Regions from separate parts of the Pseudomonas sp. DC1.2 genome, predicted to be linked through region 2. Evidence: predicted binding sites of a transcription regulator. Region 2 holds the regulator's gene; each other region holds the start of a gene.

Region 1 (4,474 bases), 2.1 Mb from region 2:
TGTGCAGGGTCACTTTACTGGCCGGGATGTTAGCCGCACGCCCATGCAGCGTCAGCAGTTCGCCGTTGTCCATCCCAGGGTGCCCAACCCATTCGTAGCCACAGCGGGCGACGAGCTCGTTGAAGCCTTCGAGCCAGCCCAGGCCGCCGCGACCGTTGAGTTCGATAAACGACGGGTTGACTACGTCCTTGACTGGCGAATCCCATCCCATACGCACGTTGCCTACCGAGGCGTGCAGGACGTTCATCCCTCGTGTCGGCACCACCGAGAGTTTCAGGGTGCCGTTATCGATATCAACGATGCTGACACCCTCCTGGCGACCACCGTGCAGCGTGCGCAGGGTCACAGAAAAGGGTTTGTCGGTTTTTACGCCCAGTTGCTGACTGGTGATTTGCCAGTTCTGGGCTGCTTTGTCGGTATCGAGCAGGACGTAATCCCAGGCCATGGCATGGGAGGCAGCGGACAGCGCGCCAAGAGCAACGATGAGTTTGAGCGGGATCATGAGAGGAGCCTTTCTTGGAGTTGTGCCGTTTTTATAGACTTGAAGAAACGTTTCAGCAAGCTCAAAAGCTCGACAACAACCGGAAAACTCACGCCGCACGCTCAATCGCCACGCCTTGTTCAATGGGCTCGGCCAGCATCACCGGCCACTGCGCGAGGACGCTCAGGGCACCATCGATGGTGAATCAGTGGGCGCACCTGCGCGATATCGGCAAGCGGGTTGATCCGAGACGTGGGGATAAGTCTGAAAAATGAGGCGATTCCATCGCGAACAGGCTCGCTCCTACATTGGATTGGCGGTGATCACACGTTGAGTGTGAACACCAAACAACCCCTGGGGGGAGTCAGCTCGCGAAAGCTATTTCAAAGGCACTTCAACGAAACCGGTCAACCTCTTGGCGTAATTCCGCCGCCAGTGACTCAAGTTCCTTGGCGGTAATCGCCAGGTTCGACACCACTTCCCGCTGCTCACTGTTGGCCAATGCAATGCTTTGCAAATTACTGCTGAGCAACGTCGCGGTGCTGCTTTGTTCCTGCGTCGCAGTGGTGATCGCTGCAAACTGCTGACCGGCCGAGCGGCTTTGCTCATCGATCCGCGCCAAGGCCGAAGCCACATTGGCATTACGCGACAAGCCTTCTTGCATCAGGACATTGCCCTGCTCCATGGTGCTGATGGCGTGGCCGGTTTCCTGCTGGATGCTCTGGATCATGCTAGAAATTTCGTCCGTCGCCTGACGCGTGCGTGAGGCCAGGTTACGCACCTCATCGGCCACCACCGCAAAACCACGGCCCTGCTCACCGGCACGGGCCGCTTCGATGGCAGCGTTTAACGCCAACAGGTTGGTCTGATCGGCAATCGACTTAATCACCCCGACGATGCCGCCGATTTCCTGAGAACGCTGACCCAAGGTATTGATCACCGTTGCAGTGCTATTCAACGCACTGGCGATTTGCTCCAGAGAGGAAGACGCTTCGTCCATGGACGTGCGACCAATCTGAGTTTGCTGTGCGTTTTCCTGAGCCAGTCGCTGGGTGCTGCCCATGTTGTCGGCAATGTCCAGAGACGTGGCACTGAATTCTTCCACGGCACCCGCCATGCTGGTAATTTCGCCGGACTGCTGCTCCATCCCTTCATATGCCCCGCCGGACAGACCGGACAACGCCTGGGCACGACTGTTGACCTCTTGCGAGGCTTTGCGGATGTGCTCGACCATGGTCGACAGGGCTTGGCTCATCTGGTTGAAGGCGCGGGCCAACTGACCAATTTCGTCGTTGCTCGACACGTTCAGGCGCACGCTCAAATCACCGGCGCCCAAGGCTTCCGCCTGACGCACCAGGTCGCCCAGCGGCGCGAGTTTGCTGCGCAGCAACCAGACTGCCGAACCAACGGCGATCAACATCGCCAGCAGACTGCCAATCGCCAATTGAATACCAACGCTCCAGGTCAAGGCGTTGATTTCCGATTGCGGCATGCTCGCGACAACCGACCACGGCCCACCGTCAAACGGCACGGCTACGCTGTAGAAGCCTTCGGACTTGTCGCTCCAAAAATCACCCTTACCCGGCGTTTTTGCCAGCGCAACGATGGCCGGAACCGCTTGATCCAACGCCTGCACACCGGCAATTGGCACCAGCCATTTTTTCTGTTCGTCCATCAGCGCCAGTGAGCCGGTCTTACCGATACGGAAGCGTTTGAGGTTTTCGAACTGAGCGTTCTGCGCGTCGGTGTAATCGAATCCTACAAACAACACGGCGATCACCTTACCGCCGGCATCTCGCACGGGGGTGTATTGCGTCATGTAGAAACGATCAAACAGTAGCGCTCGGCCGACGTAACCCTGCCCGGCGATCAGGCGCGCATAGGCCGGGTGGGCGTGATCGAGGAGCGTGCCGATGGCACGAGTACCGTCCTGTTTGCTCAGGGAGGTGCTGACGCGGATAAAATCCTCACCACTGCGGACAAACAATGTCGCCACACCGGCGGTCATCGCTTTGAATTCATCCACTTCCTTGAAGTTGTTGTTCAGCACGTCGCTGCCCAGGTGCAGACCTGGGGTCTGCAAGCCCGCCATGGTCACTGGTTCGTCCGGATGCACACTTAAACCGGCGGTGAAGCGCTTCTCGAAAAGACCACTCAGGCGCTGGGTACTTTCCCGCAGGCTGCCGTGGAACGTGCTCAGTTGATCGGCCAGCAACCGCGCCTCACTGGCGAGGTGCTCTTCGCGGGTGGCGAGGTTGGCGGTGTCCAGCGAACGCAGGGCGAACACGGTACTGCCGCTGATAACAGTCGCCAGTATCACGGCAAGCGCAAGACCAAGCTGTGAGGCGATCCGGGCACGGGGTTGAGACATGACAGCTCCTGGCTGAACGAGCAGATCCTCCGTGATCACACGCTGCGTTCAGCAAAATTTCTAATAAGGGGAATAACGCAGAGCCTGCACGAAGGTTCCACCTGCAGACTTTCGGCGGCAAAGCTGAATACTTGAGTAATGAATAGGGATATGGCTCAAAGCCGCTAGTGTAGCGCCCTCTTCGATTCAGTTCAGGTGCTCGACAACCGGCAGCTCCATGGTGCGGACCTCGCCTTGCAGGAAATCGCTGAGACGACGCAGGCGTTCACCCCCCGGACGGGTTTTCGGCCAGACCAGGTAATAATGCTCACCGCTGGCAACGGCCGTCGGCCACGGCAAACTCAGACGTCCCTGAGCCACATCTTCCGCGACCATCAGCAGGTCGCCCATCGACACGCCGTAACCGCGAGCCGCCGCGATCATGCCCAGTTCCAGAGTATCGAATACCTGTCCACCCTTGAGCGAGACCTGATCGGCCAGGCCCATACGCTCCAGCCAGTTACGCCAATCGCGACGATCCGGCGTCGGGTGCAGCAGCTCGGTGCTGGTCAAGCGCGCAACATCCCACGGCGGGTCCTTCAGCAGATTCGGCGCACCGACAGGAATCAGCTCTTCGCAGAACAGGAAAGTCGCCTCCCAGTCCGGTGGAAAATTCCCGTTGCTGAGGATCACCGCACAGTCGAACGGCTCGTGGTTGAAGTCCACCGTGTCGATGTCCATCCAGGCACTGGTCAATTGCACTTCATTCCCCGGCTGCATATGCCGGAAGCGACTGAGTCGCGCCAGCAGCCAGCGCATGGTCAGAGTAGATGGCGCTTTCATACGCAGAATATCGTCCTCGGCGCGCAAGGTATTACACGCGCGTTCGAGCGCGGTGAAGCCCTCGCGAATGCCGGGGAGGATCAGTCGCGCCGACTCGGTCAATTGCAGGTTGCGTCCACTGCGATGAAACAACCGACAGGCAAAGTGCTCTTCGAGCGTGCGGATATGCCGGCTGACCGCACTTTGGGTAATCGACAGTTCTTCGGCGGCACGAGTAAATGAGCGATGCCGCGCGGCCGCTTCGAATGCGCGCAACGCATATAAGGGAGGAAGACGACGAGACATCAGGAACGCTCCTACAGCAAGATCGGGCCAACTTAGCAGAAACTCTTTTGCATGAGTTTTAATCATGCGATCCATCCTATTTATCCCTTTGTGCAAAGCCCGCAGAGCGCCGAGAATCGTCACTCTCCAGCACTTTTCAATAATCGAGCGTGATGATCATGCAGCATCCAGCACGTACTGAACTCTGGGCCATCCTGCGGCTGGCGGGGCCGTTGATTGCCTCGCAGTTGGCGCACATGCTGATGGTCCTCACTGATACGTTGATGATGGCGCGCCTGAGCCCCGAGGCACTGGCCGGTGGCGGCTTGGGCGCGGCGACTTACTCCTTCGTATCGATTTTCTGTATTGGCGTAATCGCGGCCGTCGGCACGCTGGTGGCAATCCGTCAGGGTGCCGGGGACATCGTCGGAGCCGCACGACTAACCCAGGCAGGCCTGTGGCTGGCGTGGTTGATGGCGCTGGTGGCGGGTCTGCTGCTGTGGAACCTCAAGCCGGTCCTGCTGCTGTTCGGTCAG
Region 2 (4,474 bases):
TGGAGCCAAGCATGGCAGAGAAGCTGCAGCGCTCGTTGATCGAAGCCGCGCAGCGTCAAGAGATGCAAGGTCAACCGGTGATTCTGCTGGTGGCCGGTCCGGTTCGCGCGATGCTTTCGCGATTCGGTCGGCTGGCAGTGCCGGGTTTGCACGTGTTGGCTTATCAGGAAATTCCTGACAACAAGCAAGTGACCATCGTTGCGACAGTAGGGCCCAACGGCTGAGGTAGTGGTTTATGCAAGTTAAGCGTTTTTTCGCCGCCGATATGCGTCAGGCCATGAAACTGGTTCGTGATGAGTTGGGGGCTGATGCCGCCATCATTGGTAATCGCCGGATCGCTGGCGGTGTCGAACTAACGGCTGCCCTGGATTACAAGCTGTCGGCGCTGGCGCCGCGTGTTCCGAACATTGAACTCGAAGATGAATTGCGCAAGACGCAGTCGCGGATCGTCACTGCCCAGGCCGAGCTGAGCCTGCGTGGCGAGGGCGAAACCGAAGGCGACCAGACCACCAATCGCCAACTGTTTGCCGGTCTGCCGTTGACCGCCGCTGAGCCGCTGGTCGAGCCGACTTACACTCAGCCGCGGCGCCCTGCGCCGGCCCCGGCCTACGCCGCTGGCGGTGTCGATCCGCGAGCATTTGACTCGATGCGTTTCGAACTCAATAGCTTGCGCGAGTTGATGGAAGTACAGCTTGGCTCCCTGGCCTGGAATCAACTGCAAGGCAGTCGCCCCGCCCAGGCTAATCTCTGGCGTCGCTTGCAACGCATAGGCCTGTCTGGCCCGCTGTCGCGCGATCTGCTGGCGATGATTTCTGACATTGAAGAACCCCGTCAGGCCTGGCGCATGTTGTTGGCGCACCTGGCGCGGATGATCGCCACCCCCGAAGTCGAACCTCTGGAAGAGGGTGGCGTGATTGCGATGGTCGGCCCTGCGGGCATGGGCAAGACGACGACGCTGGCCAAACTGGCGGCCCGTTATGTACTCAAGTACGGCGCGCAGAGCATCGCGCTGGTGAGCATGGACAGCTACCGCATTGGCGCTCAGGAGCAACTCAAGACCCTGGGCCGGATTCTCAATGTGTCGGTGACCCACGTCGATCCGGGTCAGTCCCTGGCGCAGGCGCTGGATCCACTGTTGCGCAAACGCGTGGTGCTGATCGACACCGCCGGCCTCCAGGCCAGCGACCCGGCGCTGCGCATGCAACTTGAAAGCCTGGCCGGCCGTGGCATCAAATCGAAGAATTATCTAGTGCTGGCAACCACCAGCCAGAAGCAGGTCCTGGCGGCCGCTTATCACAGTTACAAGCGTTGCGGTCTGGCTGGGTGCATCCTGACTAAATTGGATGAAACGGCGAGTCTGGGCGAGGTGTTGAGCCTGGCCATCAGTCATGAATTGCCGGTGGCGTATCTCACCGACGGCCCGCGGATTCCGGATGATTTGCATCTGCCGCGTCGTCACCAGTTGGTCAGTCGCGCGGTGAGCGTGCAAATGCAGGAAGAGCCCAGCGAAGAAGCTATGGCTGATATGTTCGCTGATATCTACCACAGCCCGACCAAACAGGTCGGCTGAGGTATTCATCAACAGTTTTTGTACCTACATCGATGGCCTGCCATGCATTGTTCCGATGGTGAACGCGCAGCCAGTAATGTGGCCTCCGTCTAAGTAAGACAAGGTAAAGAAATAACATGGGCAGCATGCATCCCGTACAGGTGATCGCGGTGACCGGCGGCAAAGGTGGCGTCGGGAAGACTAACGTGTCAGTAAACTTGTCCCTGGCTCTAGCTGAGCTTGGCCGACGGGTCATGCTGCTGGACGCTGACTTGGGATTGGCCAACGTCGACGTTCTACTGGGTCTCACACCCAAACGGACGCTGGCCGACGTGATTGAAGGTCGCTGCGAGCTGCGCGACGTTTTGTTGCAGGGCCCTGGCGGTATTCGGATCGTTCCCGCGGCGTCCGGCACGCAGAGCATGGTGCATCTGACACCGGCCCAACACGCCGGCCTGATTCAGGCGTTCAGCGATATCGGTGACAACCTTGACGTCCTGGTGATCGACACGGCCGCAGGCATTGGTGACTCGGTCGTCAGTTTCGTGCGCGCTGCGCAAGAAGTGCTGCTGGTGGTCTGTGACGAGCCGACCTCGATCACGGATGCCTACGCCTTGATCAAACTGCTAAACCGCGATTACGGCATGAACCGCTTCCGGGTCCTGGCCAACATGGCACAGAGCCCGCAGGAAGGTCGCAACCTGTTCGCCAAGTTGACCAAGGTCACAGACCGTTTCCTTGACGTCGCCTTACAATACGTCGGCGCCGTGCCTTATGACGAAAGCGTGCGCAAAGCCGTGCAGAAGCAGCGCGCCGTCTACGAAGCCTTTCCGCGTTCCAAGTGCTCACTGGCGTTCAAAGCCATTGCACAAAAGGTCGACACTTGGCCGCTGCCCGCCAACCCGCGCGGCCACCTGGAGTTTTTTGTCGAGCGTCTCGTGCAACAAACCGCAGGGCCCGTCCTATGACATCAAGTGGCTACAACCTCTACAAGAAGTCTGCACGTGACTCACAATACGAGCTGATTGAGCGTTACGCGCCACTGGTCAAACGCATTGCTTACCATTTGCTGGCGCGTCTGCCGGCCAGTGTCCAGGTCGAAGACCTGATCCAGGCCGGTATGATCGGGCTACTGGAAGTCTCAACCAAATACGACGCCAGCAAAGGTGCCAGCTTTGAGACCTACGCGGGCATTCGAATCCGCGGCGCGATGCTTGATGAAGTCCGCAAGGGCGACTGGGCACCACGTTCCGTTCACCGCAATACGCGAATGGTGAGCGACGCAATTCGTTCTATTGAAGCTAAAACCGGCCGTGACGCTAAAGATCACGAGGTTGCGGCCGAACTCCAATTGAGTCTCGACGATTATTACGGGATTTTGAACGATACCTTGGGCAGTCGGCTCTTCAGTTTTGACGACCTGTTGCAGGACGGCGAACACGAAGGACTGCACGAGGATGGCGCCAGTGCTCATACGGAGCCGTCACGTGATCTGGAAGATGAACGGTTCCAGGCCGCGCTGGCGGACGCGATTGCCAATTTGCCGGAGCGTGAGCGGCTGGTGTTGGCGCTGTACTACGACGAAGAGCTGAACCTCAAGGAAATCGGTGAGGTCCTGGGGGTCAGCGAATCGCGGGTCAGCCAGTTACATAGCCAGTGCGCGGCCCGTTTGCGGGGGCGTTTGGGGGAGTGGCGAGCGCGCTGAAGGCAGTGTGGGGGACACTGCGAACGAGGCTGGTGCGGTGATGAACGGCACCGGTCTTGCTCTGTTGTGCTCCACGCAGTCATCGAGTGCTTTGCCGGATTGATTGAAATGGCGCGTCCAGGTGCTGGGCGCGTTTAAGACTGCTTGGAGGTCGAATTGGACAAGAACATGAAAATCCTCATCGTTGATGACTTCTCAACGATGCGGCGGATCATTAAAAACCTGTTGCGTGACCTTGGGTTCACCAACACGGTCGAGGCTGACGATGGCATTACTGCCATTCCGGTTCTCAACAGCGGGAGCATCGACTTTCTGGTAACGGACTGGAACATGCCTGGCATGACCGGTATCGATCTGCTGCGTCATGTACGTGCCGATGAAAAGCTCAAGCACCTGCCGGTGCTGATGGTGACCGCTGAAGCCAAGCGCGAGCAGATCATCGAAGCGGCCCAGGCCGGTGTTAACGGCTATGTGGTCAAACCCTTCACGGCCCAGGCGTTGAAAGACAAAATCGAGAAAATTTTCGAACGCATCGGTTGAGAAACTGCGCCACGGGGGAGCTATGGAGCATAACGAATCTTCACAGGGCGATTTTGAATCGACCCTGAAAAAACATGCGCGCGAACTGGTCGACAGCCTTGAAAAAGGTAAATTCGGCGATGCTGTGCAACTGATCCATGAGCTCAATCAGACCCGTGACCGAGGCCTGTATCAGGAAGTGGGTAAGCTCACTCGTGAGCTGCATAGCGCGATTGTCAATTTTCAGATCGATCCGCACATGCCGCAAGCCGAGGAAGTGTCACAGATCACGGACGCCACCGAGCGTTTGGGTTACGTGGTCAAGCTGACTGAGGCCGCCGCTAACCGCACCATGGACCTGGTGGAAAACGCCACGCCGCTGGTCAATGGTCTGAGCCAGGAAGCTCAGGCGTTGAGCACCGACTGGGGACGGTTCATGCGTCGCGAAGTCGGGGCCGAAGAGTTCCGCGAGCTGGCTCGGCGAGTCGACGGTTTCCTGACACGCAGCAGCGAAGACAATCGCGTGGTGTCGAGCAACCTCAACGACATTCTGCTGGCCCAGGATTACCAGGACCTCACCGGTCAAGTGATCAAGCGCGTCACCCAACTGGTCACCGAAGTCGAAAGTAATTTGCTCAAACTGGTGCTCATGGCAAGTCAGGTAGACCGCTTTGCGGGCATCGAACATGACCGTGATGCGA
Region 3 (4,474 bases), 620 kb from region 2:
CAATTTCAGGGCGCACGGCGGGTGATTTTGTCTGCGCAATACTCAACGTATCTCCACCGTGTTAAAAACCACTCCCGCTAACATTCGGTGACAACACAACACCGAGCTCACACTTAGGCCGCTTTTAGGGTGCTGAAAAAATGAAAAAACCGTGGTTTGGCTCTATCGCGTTGACGTTGCTCGTTGCGCTTTCAACCACCGTGTCCGCTGAAACAGCCTCACTAAAGGATGCCCGCACGTTCGTTGCGCAGGCCCAGATAGGCCGAAACCTCCACGACATCGCACTCTCGGTCGCCAAGCGAACGGCAACCTACGCACTGATTACCTCAACATTGGGCAGTGCGGGTGCTGCAAGCGCCGTGTCTGACGAAATCAACGCATTGCTGCCCCAGTACCAACCCAAGTGGGATGAAAACATCGCGCAAGCCTATGAAAAATCATTCTCTGAAGAAGAGTTGTCGTCACTCGCCGCTGAAGGTCGAGCATCAAAATACGCGGGTAAAGTCGTAGAGCGCCAACCCGAAATTGGTAACACGATGCAGTCGAGCGCCAAGCCCATACTGACCGCTCTTGTCTCCGAAGCGCTCAATGTAACGATGTCCAAACACACAACGGAATAGCACACTGGTTTTATCAAACTAGTAAGCCTTCAATGTCCGCTGTTGTGTGACCTGTTCATATTTCTTGACTCTTCGGTGGCTGGAGGAATAACCCCCCATCGCTGCAACGGTGCCACTTTGAATATGATCAAGGTAGGTAAACATCTTCCGCGGCGATATAAAACCGATCTGATAACCCCGCGCAACCATCCTGTCTTGCAACTCATAACCTGGATTACGATCATCCATTTGAAAGTGAAACCCGTGCTTCTTGATGAGCGCCGCATTCCACAGCGTACAAAAGCTCTTCAGATGCTTTTCTCTGTAGGGTTTTGGTGCTCTTACCTCGATACCCAACGCTAATAAAGAGCGTCGAGAGTAGTGTTTGAAAAAACGTGAAATAAGTCGCCAGGTTGAACGAGCGACACCACGATCCAGTTGCTCCAGGCATCCGACGGCCGCCACTTCGCGCGCACCACTGCACTCACTTATCATCATGGTGAATACAGAAGGATCGTAAATAAAAGTATCGCTATGCAACAGAAACAGGTAATCGGTTTCAACATGCTCTAAAGCGAGATCCAGCGCCCGGCCATGGGCAATATTGCCAGGCTCGCGATAGGGGCTCTTGCGTTCGAGCAGTTGAATCCAGTCCACTGTGCGCAAGTAATCACTGCTCTCATCGTCAGAGTTGTTATCGACCACAATCACCGGAACACCCGTACCCCGCAAAGCATCCTGCAACAGCATGAGACACGTTTTAGTCAGTTCAAGTGTTTTGTAGTTAACCAACACAATGCTGTAGTTTGCTGTCGTGGAAGATTGGCAGGTCATGGACTATTGATCCTCGATTATTAAACCGATGCAACGACTAATTTCGTAGATTTAAAGCAATGTGCCCGCGATCAATTCGACCGTGCGGCTTCATCAAGCGAAGTGTTCTGATTATCGGCGATGGCAGTATCAGTGTCTGACTGTTGGTACGTGGTCATGGCGGATTCTCGTGCAGCTTCCATCTTGGCCATGACGGTATCGCCACCGCCTTCCGCCATCGCTGCTACAGAAGCACTCATTAACGTCACCAGCAAAAAAACCTTCAGGCCGTGCATAAAAACATCTCCAGTATTGAGTTCAGCCAACACACTGTTGGCTGGTTGAACTCAGTCTGCTGTACCAGACCGTTCACCCTGTTCCCCGCCAAATGAATTTTTTTTCAGGTTTTTTTCTGAGTTGGTTTTCTTGCGAGCACACGCGGGACGCAATAGTCGGCCGCGGCAGTCGTCACGTTTGCGTTTGCGGAAAGACGATTAGGGGTGCCGCACAAGGCGGCATTTAATGCAGAGCAGGACTTTTTCGATTCAAAGCACGACGGCAGCGCCCCTAACTCCAGCGCGCCGACACCGCTCTAAACCGCGGTTTGGCGCAAGACGCAGGCATCCTGCGGGCGTGGCAAACACACTGATGCCACAACGGCATCACTCTCCCAAAAACGCTCAAACTTGTACAACTTTTAATAAATGTACAAGTTTATTTAAAGTTATTAGCATCGCCGTCGAAAGCCTCAATGAAATTTTATTTACTTACGTTTTCACGGACCACCCTCAAGCCGCCCGCGGACTCTCAGTAAGAAGCGCTATCGCGCCATGAGGTGGACGAAGAAGCCACGGTTATCAATGTTGCAGCGGGCCTTAACGAACCGCCTGCTGAGCAGCGACTCAACGGCTCAAGCCGACCTGTCAGCCAATCAGGCAAAGTTGCAAGACGCGTTCTCGAAACTTGAAACCACTGACCGACGATTCAACGCGGAGCTCGAAACCGGTGACCGCGTACAACGCTTGCGCTCAGGGGCGCAGCGGCTGATTGATGGGGTAAAAGTCGATGCCAGCCAGACCAAGGCGTTCGACGATTGGAACGATCAACTGACAGAGACGTTGAATTTCGTGTATTTCGTCTCGGCCACCTCAGGAATGGTGCTGGATGAAGATTACGCGTCGCTGTTCATGATCGACCAGAGCACCTTGCGGCTACCGCGGCAAATCAATGTCGTGGGCCAGCTCCGCGGCATGGCCAGTGGTCTGCGGGAGGGGCAACCGCTGAGCGATAGCACCCGGTTTTCGCTGAAGTCACTGCTCAAGCAAGAGACGCAGATGCGCAAAGACCTTCAGCAAAGCCTAAGCCTCCTGCGCCGTAAAGAGCCGGCACTCGCCGATAAAATTCAGTTGCCGGTGACTAGCTCTCTCACGAATCTGGACAGCTTGCGCAGTGACCTCGAGGCGCTGATCGGTGCGACACGTGACAACGTGGGCGGCACGCAGGGTTTGCTGGCGAAGGGCAATGCTGTTGTCGCCGAGTTGTACAAGGCTCAGGACATCCTGCAGGACGCGCTGTTTGAGGTGCTGGAACAAAGAATCCAAAAGAAATCCTCTGAGAGGACGTTGATCCTGGCCATGTTTACCTTCATGGGGTTGCTGCTGATTTATGCGTTCAGCGGTATCTACAGTGCGATGCGCAGAGCCATTGATGAGGTGCTGAGCGCCACGCGTCTTATCGCTCAGGGCGATCTCAGGGCTCGCGTCCAGGTGCGAGGGAAAGATGAAATGGCGGACGTGGGGAATGGCCTAAATCACATGGTGCAGGCTTTTGGTACTTCGCTGGCTCAAGTCGAGCGTAGTTCTCAGTCGGTATCAGAGGCGGCCTCCCGCTTGGGATTGTCCATTGATCGTGCGAAGCAATCGATGAACTCACAACAGGGTGAAACCGAGCAAGTCGCCACGGCGATAAACGAGATGACCGCAAGCGTTGCCGACGTGGCGCAGAACACTGAAGGTGCCGCCCACGCAGCTGAGCAAGCCAGCCACGCCTCAAGCAGCGGCTTGGTGGTGATGCAGGACACTCGGGTGACGATTGAAGCCTTGGCCAACGAAGTTGAACTCAGCGCGCAAAAAGTTTCAGCGCTTGCCGTACACAGCCAAGAGATTGGTGGCGTCATTGAGGTGATCCGCAACATCGCCGATCAAACCAACCTGCTAGCGTTGAATGCGGCCATCGAAGCGGCCCGCGCCGGGGAACAAGGCCGTGGCTTTGCCGTCGTCGCCGACGAAGTTCGAACCCTGGCGTCACGCACACAGCGTTCGACTGAAGAAATCCGTCGAATCATTCAAGAGTTGCAACTCGCGACGTCAGCGGCCGTAGAGCAAATGAAGGCCGGCAAGGACAGAGCGCAGGATTGCATTGCCTCTGCCGATCAGGCATCGACAAGTCTGGACGCCATCAATGAAGGCGTTAAGCGGATTGTCGGCATGAACACCCAGATCGCCAGTGCGGCAGTTCAGCAGCATGCCGTATCGGAAGACATTAACCGCAACGTAACGGAGATTCGTAACGGCAGCGTCGTGTTGATGGAGGGCATAGAAGATAACGCCGTTACCGCTGACGAGCTTTCGTTGTTGGCAGGTGAACTGCGCTCCGTGGTGTCTTGATTCAACATGTAGAGCGTGTGCTCTCAAGGCCTGCGGCGCGCTCACGCGTCGCAGGCCGCAGACCGCCACAATCAGTACGATCAGCGCGCGCCTGAGAAATCCCCAGGCCTGTTGGCAGACCCAATGCTGATGATCAAGGATCCACCTGCCCCATCAGTTCAGCCACTGACTCCTGGCGCTTGGCATATTTCTGCGCCAGCACTGCGCAAACCATCAACTGTATTTGATGAAACAGCATCAGCGGCAAAATCAACACCCCCATGGTGCTCCCGGCGAACAACACTTGGGCCATCGGCACGCCGGTCGCCAGGCTTTTCTTCGAACCGCAAAACAGAATCGTGATGCGGTCTTCCTGGCTGAAGCCAAAGGCTTTGCCAACTACAGTGGACGCCAGCA
Region 4 (4,474 bases), 2.8 Mb from region 2:
GCGGGATCAGATCGCGGGAATCACCGAGATTCAGTTGGGTCGTCTGCGCAGCCGTCTGACCGAACGAGAGCTAAAGTTGGAACTTAGCCCTGAGGCGATGGATAAATTGATCGCTGTGGGTTATGACCCGGTCTATGGCGCACGACCGCTCAAACGAGCGATTCAGCGTTGGATCGAAAACCCGCTGGCGCAGCTGATTCTGTCGGGTCGTTTCATGCCTGGCGATACAGCTGTCGGCACTGTGGAAAACGACGAAATCGTCTTTGCCTGAGGCGTAATGCCAGTGGCAAAAAGAAGGCCTTGCACTGTGTATTTCCCCACGTGGGAATACACAGTTAGGGCTTTTCAGTGTGGACTTACTTCAAAATCCCTCTCTGAGGGTTTTTTTTGACCGGGGAAAAATAAAAGCTGTGCCGTCAATCGGCAGGGGATGCCATGCATTTGATTCAGACGCGCTCGGCAACGCGCTCTGGGTGCTGGCGGCCGCCCCTGCAGGCGCTGCATCTGCAAGCGTGTCTTGGCCTCAGTCTTGATGACTGCTTAACGCACAACATCCAAGGCTGTGAGCGTGTACACGCTACTTGTTTTGTTCGACGTCGACTCCAGAATCAGGGAAACCCCCAAGTCCTCGATAAACGCGTTGGAGGTTTTACTGTTGTCATGTTCGCACTCAAGCGCGATGGCATCGCCGGTCAGCGAGGCGAATACTTGCCGGGCAGGGAAGCGCTGACCCACGGTGCAAGTCGTCGACAGTTTTATGGGTTTGTCGGTTGGCCGGGCAGGCACTTCTTCCATGACCAGGCGAGCGCTCAACGTTTGGCCGGGGCTCCAGCTCGTCGGGGTCTTAACCTCAAGTTCGCGGGTGAGCAACACGCGTCCATCGCCTATGCCGTTCATTTTCGACTTCAACTGAATCAGGCCCGCCTGGGTGAGACGCTCGACGTGGAAGGCTTCGCTGTAGATCTCATTCTTCTTCAGCAAGCCGCCGTCTGCGGTGTACTCAATCGTCACCGGACGATCATTGACCTTATCGCCGGTCTTGGTGGCGTAGGTGTAGCTCAGTGTTTTGAATTTCGGTATGAGCAGAGGCGAGTCGAGGCGCTTGAGCACTTCTTCCGGTACGGCGACCCCGGTAATGCTTGTATCCGGTTGTGGCTGAGGATAATCAGCCGGCGCGATGTCCGGGCGCAGTTGGGCGAGCATCGCACCGTCAACGGCGCCCTGCACGGAACAATTGACCCGTGATTGATTGCCCTGCTTGCCTTCCGCCTCAACGATCAAGACGCGTTCTACACGTTTGCTACCCGGCGCCGTGCCTGGCTGCGGCTGGATGACTCGCCATTGGTCACCGACCTTGATTTCACTGCGCACATAGGACGAGCCTACATTCTGCAATTGCTTGGGCTGCTCCATCAACGGCGCGAGGCGCTTGGCCACTTCGTTTACGCTGCCTTCAACAATGAAGCCCCAGTAATAGTAGTGACCCAGTTGGCCGAGGTCGCTGCTCTCGTCGACATAGGACAACAGTTTCATACCGGCAACGACCGGCGTACCGAGCAGAGGCATCGAATTTTCCGGGCTGCTGCCGCGATTTTTGACGGTTATCCACGCCGCATTTTTTTCCTGCTTAAGCGGCGCAAACGCCCCCCACGCGTCGCGGTGGGTGTTCAGGCTGGCGAAGAAACTGGCATCGCAGCGAGTGAAGGCTTTGAGCGTTTCGGTCAACGCGGCATCGCTGGCTTGGGCGGCGGTGGGCAGGAATAGGGCGCAAGCGAGGAGCAGGGCAGTGGACGGCAACTTCATCGAACAGGATGTCCTTATCAGTGGGCTGCGCGGATTAGCAGCATATGGCCATTATCTGGAAATTGGAGGGTGAGCTCCAGTCGTTCATGGGCAAGTGACCATCGTCCACCGGGCTTTTTTACCTGCTTTACACGCCAAACAGCCGACTGCCTGCCGGGACAACGCTGTTGAAAGGATCGCTTGGAGTGGCCTCATCCTCACTGAGGTCGAGCACCGACTGCGGCTAGATCTCCAGTGCCCGCTCACAAAACTATGTGCCGTTAGGGTATTCAGTCTCAATGCGAAGCCTTTTTTCTCCAGGCTGTTGAACTCAAAGGAAAAGGCTTGTAAAGTGCGCCCCGCAGTAAGTCACCCCGAAGGGTTTCTGCTCCCCAAGCAGGAATCTGAAATAAGTTGCAAATCATTGTCTTGAAAGCAATTTAGGGGGTTGACAGAGGTGCTTAAAATTGTAGAATAGCGCGCCTCAGACACACGAACGCAGCGATGCGAACGCGTTGAAGAGGTGGAAAAGTTTCACTGTTGTAATTGAAATATGCAGTTCCGTGATAGCTCAGTCGGTAGAGCAAATGACTGTTAATCATTGGGTCCCAGGTTCGAGTCCTGGTCACGGAGCCAATTTCAAGCCGGGGTATAGCGCAGTCCGGTAGCGCGCCTGCTTTGGGAGCAGGATGTCAGGAGTTCGAATCCCCTTACCCCGACCATTTTTGGGTCGTTAGCTCAGTTGGTAGAGCAGTTGGCTTTTAACCAATTGGTCGTAGGTTCGAATCCCACACGACCCACCATTTTTGAAACCAGTTAACGCTGGAATCAGATCTTAAGATCAGACGCCAAAAGCGCTGATCGAAGAAGGTGACTTGTAAAGGTCATCTTTTTACCGGGGTATAGCGCAGTCTGGTAGCGCGCCTGCTTTGGGAGCAGGATGTCAGGAGTTCGAATCCCCTTACCCCGACCATATTAAAAATCCTCGTATCGAAAGATACGGGGATTTTTTTTGGTCTGGCGAAAAGAACACTTCAGTCGTCATACAACCGGCCGATAACGAGCTAGCGAGGCACAGACAGCGCCTCTTTCTCCAGCCAATAACAAAGAAAAGGCGCTCGTTATGTTTCTTCGTCAGCTGAATATTGCCCCGCGTGCTGCGCTTGGGTTTGCCCTGATCGCTGTGCTGGTTGCCTTGCTCGGGGTTTTTGCCCTGAGGCAGATGTCGAGCATCCGTGATAACGAGGTGGCGGTAGAGACCCAATGGCTGCCGAGTATTCGTGGCGGTGACGAAATCCGCGAAATTATGCTGCGCATTCGTACCATTTCCTTACGGATGGCCCTGGATCAGGACCCAAAGAACATCGCGCAGTACCGCACTCAGATGGACACGCGGGACAAGGAACTGAGCGATAAAATCACCGCTTACGACAAATTGGTCACCACCGCCGAAGGTAAAGCGCTGTATGACCAGTTTAAAACCACCTTCAATGCTTATCGTGCTGGCATCGCCCAGTCGTTCGCCTTGGCCGAGCAAGGGCGGCGTGACGAGCTGACCAAATTGTTATTGCTGGATATGAAAACCGTCGTCGATGGTTCTGGTAAACAACTCAACGACCTGGCTGAGTTGTTCGCCAAACAGGTGGCGACGGAAAGCCAGACCTCCCTGGCGCACTACGAAACGTCGCGAATGATTGTCAGCCTGTTCATTGCGTTGGCGGCACTGGCGACGGTTGCGTTGGCGATGCTGCTGACTCGCAGTATCGTGCGCCCGTTGAATGAAGCCCTGCAGGCCGCAGAAAGCGTGGCACAGGGCGATCTAACCAAGCCTATCGAAACCCACGGTAACGATGAAGTGAGCCGTTTGCTCAAGGCCTTGGCGACCATGCAGCAAAACCTGCGTGAAACCCTGCAAGGCATCAGTGGTTCGGCGACTCAACTGACCAAGGCGGCAGATGAGCTGAACGCTGTGACCCTCGACAGTACTCAAGGCTTGCAGCAGCAAAATAACGAAATCGAACAGGCCGCCACGGCGGTCAACGAAATGACCGCTGCCGTGGAAGAGGTCGCCCGCAATGCGGTGTCCACCTCCGATGCCACTCGCCAGTCCAGCGAGTCAGCGCAATTGGGGCAGCAGCGGGTCAGCGAAACTGCGAGCGCCATCAGTGCCTTGGCCAATGACGTGCAGCACACTGGCGAGTTGGTGCAGTCCCTGGCCAATCAGTCTCAAGACATCGGCAAGGTGTTGGATGTGATTCGAGCCATCGCCGAGCAAACCAACTTGCTGGCGCTTAATGCGGCGATAGAAGCGGCGCGTGCCGGAGAGAGTGGGCGAGGTTTCGCGGTGGTGGCCGATGAAGTGCGCGCACTGGCGCATCGCACGCAGCAGTCGACCCAGGAAATCGAACAGATGGTGCTTGGCATGCGTAATGGTTCGAGCCTGGCGTTGGACTCCATGCAGGCGAGCGCTTCGCGGACGGCCAGCACCTTGGTACTGGCCGAGCGAGCAGGCGAGGCGCTCCAGACCATCACCGCCTCGGTGCATGAGATTCATGAACGTAATCTGGTGATCGCCAGTGCTGCCGAAGAACAAGCTCAAGTGGCGCGGGAAGTCGATCGCAATCTGGTGAACATTCGAGACCTGTCGGTACGTTCCGCCGCGGGCGCTGACCAGACCAACGCCTCCAGCCAT

What was found. The regulator FliA, encoded in region 2, starts transcription of late flagellar genes. The targets are predictions, from matches to a motif close to CTAAAGTTTNNNNNNNNNNNGCCGNTAA.
Region 1: the regulator FliA is predicted to act here: its motif matches at 2,961-2,988, upstream of RHM68_RS24825 (methyl-accepting chemotaxis protein).
Region 3: the regulator FliA is predicted to act here: its motif matches at 2,131-2,158, upstream of RHM68_RS10740 (methyl-accepting chemotaxis protein).
Region 4: the regulator FliA is predicted to act here: its motif matches at 2,815-2,842, upstream of RHM68_RS21410 (methyl-accepting chemotaxis protein).

Annotation. Positions count from the first base shown of each region.
Region 1 covers NZ_CP133782.1:5,442,656-5,447,129, forward strand. Annotated here, with positions in the region: gene RHM68_RS24815 (aldose 1-epimerase family protein) at 1-502, opposite strand, end outside; gene RHM68_RS24820 (hypothetical protein) at 517-756, shown strand; gene RHM68_RS24825 (methyl-accepting chemotaxis protein) at 876-2,852, opposite strand; gene RHM68_RS24830 (LysR substrate-binding domain-containing protein) at 3,039-3,959, opposite strand; gene RHM68_RS24835 (NorM family multidrug efflux MATE transporter) at 4,118-4,474, shown strand, end outside.
Region 2 covers NZ_CP133782.1:1,729,927-1,734,400, forward strand. Annotated here, with positions in the region: gene flhA (flagellar biosynthesis protein FlhA) at 1-224, shown strand, start outside; gene flhF (flagellar biosynthesis protein FlhF) at 236-1,570, shown strand; gene fleN (flagellar synthesis regulator FleN) at 1,687-2,517, shown strand; gene fliA (RNA polymerase sigma factor FliA) at 2,514-3,254, shown strand; gene RHM68_RS07820 (chemotaxis response regulator CheY) at 3,423-3,794, shown strand; gene RHM68_RS07825 (protein phosphatase CheZ) at 3,817-4,474, shown strand, end outside.
Region 3 covers NZ_CP133782.1:2,351,547-2,356,020, reverse strand. Annotated here, with positions in the region: gene RHM68_RS10755 (hypothetical protein) at 141-620, shown strand; gene RHM68_RS10750 (glycosyltransferase family 2 protein) at 639-1,433, opposite strand; gene RHM68_RS10745 (co-regulatory protein PtrA N-terminal domain-containing protein) at 1,505-1,708, opposite strand; gene RHM68_RS10740 (methyl-accepting chemotaxis protein) at 2,273-4,078, shown strand; gene RHM68_RS10735 (bile acid:sodium symporter family protein) at 4,212-4,474, opposite strand, start outside.
Region 4 covers NZ_CP133782.1:4,732,280-4,736,753, reverse strand. Annotated here, with positions in the region: gene clpB (ATP-dependent chaperone ClpB) at 1-271, shown strand, start outside; gene RHM68_RS21435 (hypothetical protein) at 541-1,803, opposite strand; tRNA gene RHM68_RS21430 (tRNA-Asn) at 2,343-2,418, shown strand; tRNA gene RHM68_RS21425 (tRNA-Pro) at 2,428-2,504, shown strand; tRNA gene RHM68_RS21420 (tRNA-Lys) at 2,510-2,585, shown strand; tRNA gene RHM68_RS21415 (tRNA-Pro) at 2,679-2,755, shown strand; gene RHM68_RS21410 (methyl-accepting chemotaxis protein) at 2,906-4,474, shown strand, end outside.